Regions from separate parts of the Limosilactobacillus fermentum genome, predicted to be linked through region 1. Evidence: a T-box and tRNA genes for the amino acid it is inferred to sense, from the RefSeq annotation. Region 1 holds a T-box; the other regions hold tRNA genes.
The links. A T-box is a leader RNA that pairs with one kind of tRNA and senses whether it is charged. The one in region 1 lies ahead of leuS (leucine--tRNA ligase), so its partner is inferred to be a tRNA-Leu.

Region 1 (2,267 bases):
GGTTTCCCGCTTCCCGTGGCGGCCGTTTTCATCGTAGACGTTGACCCAGTCTTCGATGTTAGCTAACGGGCTTTCCCCGGTCCCGGACGGTTCAATGTTGTCGGTTTCCGGCAGGCGCAACGGCAACTCGTCTTCCGGTACTAATGAAGTCGTGCCGTCGTCCCAGTGGATAACCGGGATCGGTTCACCCCAGTAACGTTGGCGCGAGAAGATCCAGTCACGGAGCCGGTAGTTAACCTTCTTGCCCCCGCAGTCATGTTCTTCCAGCCATTCCACCATCTTGGCCTTGGCTTCCTTGATGTTTAAGCCGTCCAAGAAGCCGGAGTTGACGTGGGCACCATCTTCGGTGTAGGCCTCTTCCCCGTTGAATCCTTCGACCACCGGCGTGATTGGCAGGTTAAACTTAGTGGCGAACTCAAAGTCCCGTTGATCACCGGATGGCACCGCCATGACCGCCCCGGTCCCGTAGGAGTTCAAGACGTAGTCGGCCGTCCAGATTGGTAACTGTTCGCCGTTAACCGGGTTGATGACGTAGGCACCGGTGAAGACCCCGGTCTTTTCCTTGCTTAACTCGGTCCGTTCCAGGTCGGAACGCCGGGACGCCTCTTCCTTGTAGGCGTCAACGGCGGCCTTTTGTTCCGGCGTCGTCAGTTGGTCAACCAGTTCGTTTTCCGGTGCCAGCACCACGTAGGAAGCACCAAAGAGGGTATCGGCCCGGGTGGTAAAGACCTCAATTTCGACCCCGTCGTGACCAACCACCTTAAACTTGACGCTGGCCCCCTCTGAACGGCCGATCCAGTTGCGTTGCATTTCCTTAACGCTTTCCGGCCAGTCAACCAGGTCCAAATCATCGATCAAACGGTCGGCGTAAGCGGTGATCTTTAAGACCCACTGACGCATCGGTACCCGGTAAACTGGGTAACCACCCCGTTCGGTCTTACCATCGACGACTTCTTCGTTGGCAACCACGGTCCCGCCCATGAAGTCGGGTGCCCAGTTAACCATGATTTCATCTTCGTAGGCTAAACCCTTCTTGTAGAGCTGCTCAAAGATCCACTGGGTCCACTTGTAGTAGTTCGGATCGGTCGTGTTAACTTCGCGGTCCCAATCGTAGGAAAAACCAAGTGATTGAATTTGGTCGCGGAAGTGGTCAACGTTTTGGTTAGTGAAGTCAGCCGGGTTGTGACCGGTCTTTAAGGCGTATTGTTCCGCCGGTAGCCCAAAGGCGTCCCAGCCCATCGGATGTAAGACGTTGAAGCCCTGCATCCGCTTGAGCCGTGACATCACGTCGGTGGCCGTGTAACCTTCCGGGTGACCAACGTGTAACCCTTGACCAGACGGGTACGGGAACATGTCTAAGGCGTAGTACTTCTTTTGGTCCTTGTCCAAAGTGGCCTTAAAGGTCTTGTGTTGCTTCCAGTAGCGTTGCCATTTCTTTTCAATCGCTTTGTGATCGTATGCCATGATCAAATCCTCCAATCAATTCGCGTGACTAAACCGGAAGGGACAAAAAAACGCCCCGTTGTGCTTAACACAAACGGGACGAATTTCTCCGCGGTACCACCCATCGTTCCACGTTGCCGTGGCCCTTAGCCCCTTAACGCGGGAAACGAGGACGACTACTGGTTTCACCGCCCTTTAGCGGGGTGAGTTCACCCGGCTTGCCCTCCACATTTCCAGCCCCATGTGGTCTCTTTAAGGGTCGCCCCGGGTTACTTTTCCCCTTCCGGTCTGATATTATGGTTACCACTATACCATAAATTTTGACACGTGGGCGCTCCTTTTAATTTCTTTGTTAAAAATGCGCACCCTTCTGGAGGAACTTTTGAATAACCATTACAAGTCTTTATCGTTAACCATTGGCGCCAGCGCCCTGGTGATCTTTTTGCTCTGTGCGTGGCTGGTGGGAAGCCACGCACCAGCCCTCAACGCTAACGATGCGGCGCTCCGTTCTTTAGTTAACGCCCACCGCACTAACTGGGGGACCGCCTTTTTCACCCACCTCACCCTAGCTTACAACTCCACCGGTACCACGATCATCGCCGGGTTCGTCACCCTGGTGGCTTTGCTCGGCTTTAGCTGGCGGGCCGGGCTCCAGGTCGCCTTAACGGTCGCCACCGGCTCTTGGCTTAACCACTACCTCAAGTCCCTTTTTCAGCGCCCGCGGCCAACTAACGACGTCTTGATGCACTACGGTGGCTGGTCCTTCCCCTCGGCCCACGCGGCCCTGAGCGCCCTGACGATGGGGTGCTTAGTCCTGTTAATCT
Region 2 (2,267 bases), 340 kb from region 1:
ACGCTTTCAATCAATTAGTGGTTCTTGAATCATTTTTGTTTAACCGGCCGGCGCCCCCATATCAGGTGTAACAGGTAGGCAAAACCAAACGCTAACAACCAAGTAGCCGGCCAGAGGAGCGCCAACGCTAACCATGGGTGCGTGGTGGCTAATTGACGACCCCACCAATCCCAAAGCAAGGTCTGCCAAAAGACATTGCCTAGGTAAGCGCGGTAGGCATACGTTGCCACCCCGTGCATAATCCGCAGGTTCCCCCGCCACTGGCCAAATTGGTTCACCACCCACCAAATGGTCACTAAGCTGATGACCCCGAGGGCGTAGAGAGTGGCGGAAAGCTTGTAGTAACTGACGACGCTTAAATTGGCCCACTCGCCTCTCATTTGGACGATCATCCAGGCAAGGCTAGCCAAGGTGAAGACCGTTGCTTGTAGCCAAAAGCGCAGTAAAACATTCAGCAAGGGGCGCCGGAAGTTAACTAATAATATCCCGCCCACCGCATAAATTAAAAAGCTCACCCAGACTCGATCGAGCAAATACCAATGGCCGGGGTTCTGGCCCACTAGGTGTTGGTACAAAGCCAACCAGGCTAGCGTAATTAAGGCGGTACCGATAGCCACTACCCACCCCCGCTGCGGACGTTTCCCAACCAAGCGGTGGAGGGCCCAAAAACAGGGCATCAAGATGATGAACTGGAGCATCATCGTGTTATACCAAAGGTGGGGCGCCGCGTTACCGTTCACGAATTGCCAGGCGAAACTGGTCCAATTATGGTAGTGTTGCTCTTGTTGGAGCTTGGGTAATAAAAGTAAGTAGGCGCTGGTCCAGTATATGGTGGGCCAAAAAAGTGCCGCCCACTGTTGGCGCAGGTAGTGGCGGTAATTAAAAACGCCGGCGCCGCTATGGGTACGGATGGTCGTGTACAAGATGCCAAAGATGAAGGCGGGTGCCGTGTACTTAACCAGGTTATCCAAGATCGCTAGGCCAAGCTGCGTTGGCCCAGTCGAAAGTCTCACCAGTTGGGCAAGCAATGGCTGGACCATCACCGCCGTGCAGGCAAAGACCTTCAAGAAGTCACCAATGTCCCCCTCTTGGTGGGGTAAGGAAATCCCCGGGCGGCCCGTCGTCGATCGGTGTTCGTTCAAACTATTCTCCCCCTTTTCTCCCTACTAGATTGACATTAATCGCCACCCTTGTCAAAAAAATTCAAAAGGGGCTTGCATCGATTCACTGATGCGGGTATAGTACTTCTTGTTGACGCGGCGGTGGCGGAACTGGCAGACGCGCAAGATTAAGGATCTTGTGGTCATTGAGACCGTGGAGGTTCGAGTCCTCTTCGCCGCACTACTAAGGCTTCCGGCAGATGCTGGGGGCTTTTTTTGAAAGCGGGCAAGGAAACACGTTCTTTTAAGGACGTGATGAATTGCCTTTTTTTGTGCCCTTAGGGCACATGATCGAACCGTAATGTAATATAATTATTGGTATGAAAGATACAAAAAGAATTACATATGGTAGAACGTCAGTCTACAATCTTAATTATCATTTAATTTGGGGAACTAAATATCGTAATAAAGTGTTGAAAGGACACGTAGAAGAAGTCTTGAAGCAATCATTATATGATATAGCTTCAAAATATGGATTTACGATTGCTCATATGGAGATTGGTAAAGATGACCATATCCACTTACTAGTGAGCGCTCCGCCAAAACTGTCTGTAACTAACATCATGCGCTGGCTTAAAGGCATTTCTGCACGGCACCTCTTCCGAGAATGTCCAGAACTACAAACTAGCTACTGGAAAAAGCAAGGTCGTCACCTATGGTCACCAAGTTATTATGTTGAAAGCATTGGGAGCGTTAATGAACAAGCAGTAGCCAAGTATATTGATGATCAACGCAAAAAGGAGGTGAAATTAGAATGACCAAATTAATTAAAGGGGTCAAGCTACGCTTGTACCCTAACAAGCAACAACAAGCTCAACTATGGCAAATGTTCGGCAATGACCGTAGAGTGTGGAATCTCATGCTAGATATGGCTAAGCAACGCTATCAAAACAATCCTAGCAGTCATTTTGTAAATGAATATGGAATGAATTACTTGCTTAAACAGTTGAAACAAGAATATCCCTATCTTAAAGACAGCGATGCGACTAGTTTCCTTGTGGTGAACCATAATCTAGTCCAAGCTTTTAAGATGCTGTTTAAACATCGTGGTGGCTATCCACGCTTTAAAAGCAGGCACGCCGCCAAACAGTCATATACTGGTCGGTC
Region 3 (2,267 bases), 810 kb from region 1:
GAACCGGAATCAGTTAAAAAAGGTTCCCCGCCTCGGGCCCAAGGCCTTTCAACAAGCGGTCGGCTTTTTACGGATCGTCGGTGGGCAAAACCCGCTCGATAACACCGATGTCCACCCGGAAAGCTACCCGGTGGCCAAGTCAATTTTGGCGGCGGCCGACGTAACGGTGACCGAGCTGGGCACCGAGCAGGCCAACGCCCGGCTGGCTAAGCTTCAGCCAGCGGACTTCGTGTCCGAAACGGTCGGCTTAGCAACGGTAAAAGACGTGCTAGAGGCCCTGCAAAAGCCGGGGCGGGACCTACGCGACGGGATGCCGGCGCCGTTACTGCGTCAGGACGTAATGACGATGGATGACTTAAAGCCCGGCATGCAACTAGAGGGAACGGTGCGCAACGTCGTCGACTTCGGTGCCTTTGTTGACATCGGGGTTAAACACGATGGCTTAGTCCACCTATCGCGGATGGCTAAGAAGTACCCGAAGGATCCGCACAGCCTACTGGCGGTTGGCGACATCGTCACCGTTTGGGTGCACGCCGTTGATAAACAGCGTGACCGGATTCAGTTGACCATGTTGCCACCAAAGAAGGGTGACAATGACTAACCAAGAGCTCCAGAACCTAGTGGAACGGTGGTCGCAAGAAAGCTTTGGGCGCCCCTTTTTGCACCAAGCGGTCTTTAACCGGCGCTTGAAAACAACCGGGGGCCGCTACCACTTGGGTGACCACCACATTGACATCAACCCCTTGATGCTAGAGGAGTACGACCTAGCAACCCTCAAGCAGGTGGTTCTCCATGAGCTATGTCATTACCATCTCCACTTAACGGGACGGGGGTTTGGTCACCGCGATCGCGACTTTAAGGCCTTGCTAATGCAGGTAGGGGGGAGCCGGTACGCCCCGCCGACTTCCAAGGCCCGGCGCCCGGGGGGAGTGGTAGTTCGTTACCGCTACCGGTGCACGGGCTGCGGTCTGATCATCGGGCGCAACCGGCGCTTTAACCTGGCCTGCTTCGTCTGCCGCCGTTGCGGACACCGCTTTGAAGAAATTTAAAAAAGTTCTTGCTAACAAGTAGTATCTTTGGTAAGATATTATTTGTTGATGCGGCGGTGGCGGAACTGGCAGACGCGCAAGATTAAGGATCTTGTGGTCATTGAGACCGTGGAGGTTCGAGTCCTCTTCGCCGCACTACTTAAGGCTCTCGGCAGATGCTGAGGGCTTTTTTGTTTGCCTAACTAATTAAGCTAATAATATTTACTAAACTTTTACCAAAAACCCTTTTAAGTTCTTGCTGAAACCGTTATCATTAATGGTAACGAACTTAAGGAGGGTTATTTTTATGGAAGCAGAGCTGAAATGGTTGGACGACCCAGAAGTTTTTCGGGTCAATCAACTGCCGGCCCACAGCGATCATCGCTTTTACCGGGACCAAGAAGAAGCCGCTTTGGAAAAGAGTAGCTACGTTCAGAATTTAAATGGGCGTTGGGGCTTTAAGTTCTCCAAGAACCCAATGGAGCGCCCCGTCGACTTTTACAAGCTTGATTTTGATCGTAACGACTTTGGTGAGATTGAAGTGCCAAGTGAAATCGAGCTGAGTAACTTTGCCCAGATCAACTACACCAACATCACGATGCCTTGGACTGGGAAAATTTACCGCCGGCCTGCCTACACCCTGGGGGATAACAAGGAAGAGGGTTCCTTTAGCCAGGGGCAAGACAATACGGTGGGGTCTTACGTGCGCCACTTCACCCTAGCAGAGGGTCTCAAAAACCACGACGTTCACGTGGTCTTTGAAGGGGTTGAACGGGCGATGTACGTGTGGTTAAACGGCCACTTTATCGGTTACGCCGAGGATTCCTTTACCCCGTCCGAATTTGATTTAACGCCGTACTTAGTAGATGGCGATAACCTCTTAGCCGTTGAGGTTTACAAGCACGCTACCTCTTCTTGGATTGAAGACCAAGACATGTTCCGCTTCTCCGGGATCTTCCGCGACGTCAACTTGGTGGCCCAACCAAGCATCCACGTCCAAGACTTAAAGATCGACGCCCGGGTGGCCGATGACATGAAGACCGGGAGCCTAGGGCTGGTGTTGAAGATGGTTGGCCAACCGGGGAGCGTTCAGGTTGAAGTCGCCGATCAAACCGGGGCCGCCGTGCTCAACCGCCAGTTAAACGCCGATGGCAACTGGACAATGGCACCAGTCCAACTGGTGGGGATTCACCTGTGGGATAACCACCATCCGTACCTTTACCAATTAACCCTGACGGT

Region 2: it encodes a tRNA-Leu, which carries the amino acid that the T-box ahead of leuS (leucine--tRNA ligase) is inferred to sense. The anticodon was not compared.
Region 3: it encodes a tRNA-Leu, which carries the amino acid that the T-box ahead of leuS (leucine--tRNA ligase) is inferred to sense. The anticodon was not compared.

The regions. Positions count from the first base shown of each region.
Region 1 is NZ_CP040910.1:1,425,216-1,427,482, forward strand. It holds gene leuS (leucine--tRNA ligase) at 1-1,464, opposite strand, end outside; T-box leader at 1,536-1,738, opposite strand; gene FG166_RS07145 (phosphatase PAP2 family protein) at 1,826-2,267, shown strand, end outside.
Region 2 is NZ_CP040910.1:1,089,485-1,091,751, forward strand. It holds gene FG166_RS05435 (hypothetical protein) at 30-1,142, opposite strand; tRNA gene FG166_RS05440 (tRNA-Leu) at 1,257-1,341, shown strand; gene tnpA (IS200/IS605 family transposase) at 1,481-1,918, shown strand; gene FG166_RS05450 (RNA-guided endonuclease TnpB family protein) at 1,915-2,267, shown strand, end outside.
Region 3 is NZ_CP040910.1:349,538-351,804, forward strand. It holds gene FG166_RS01655 (Tex family protein) at 1-601, shown strand, start outside; gene FG166_RS01660 (SprT family protein) at 594-1,049, shown strand; tRNA gene FG166_RS01665 (tRNA-Leu) at 1,100-1,184, shown strand; gene FG166_RS01670 (glycoside hydrolase family 2 TIM barrel-domain containing protein) at 1,336-2,267, shown strand, end outside.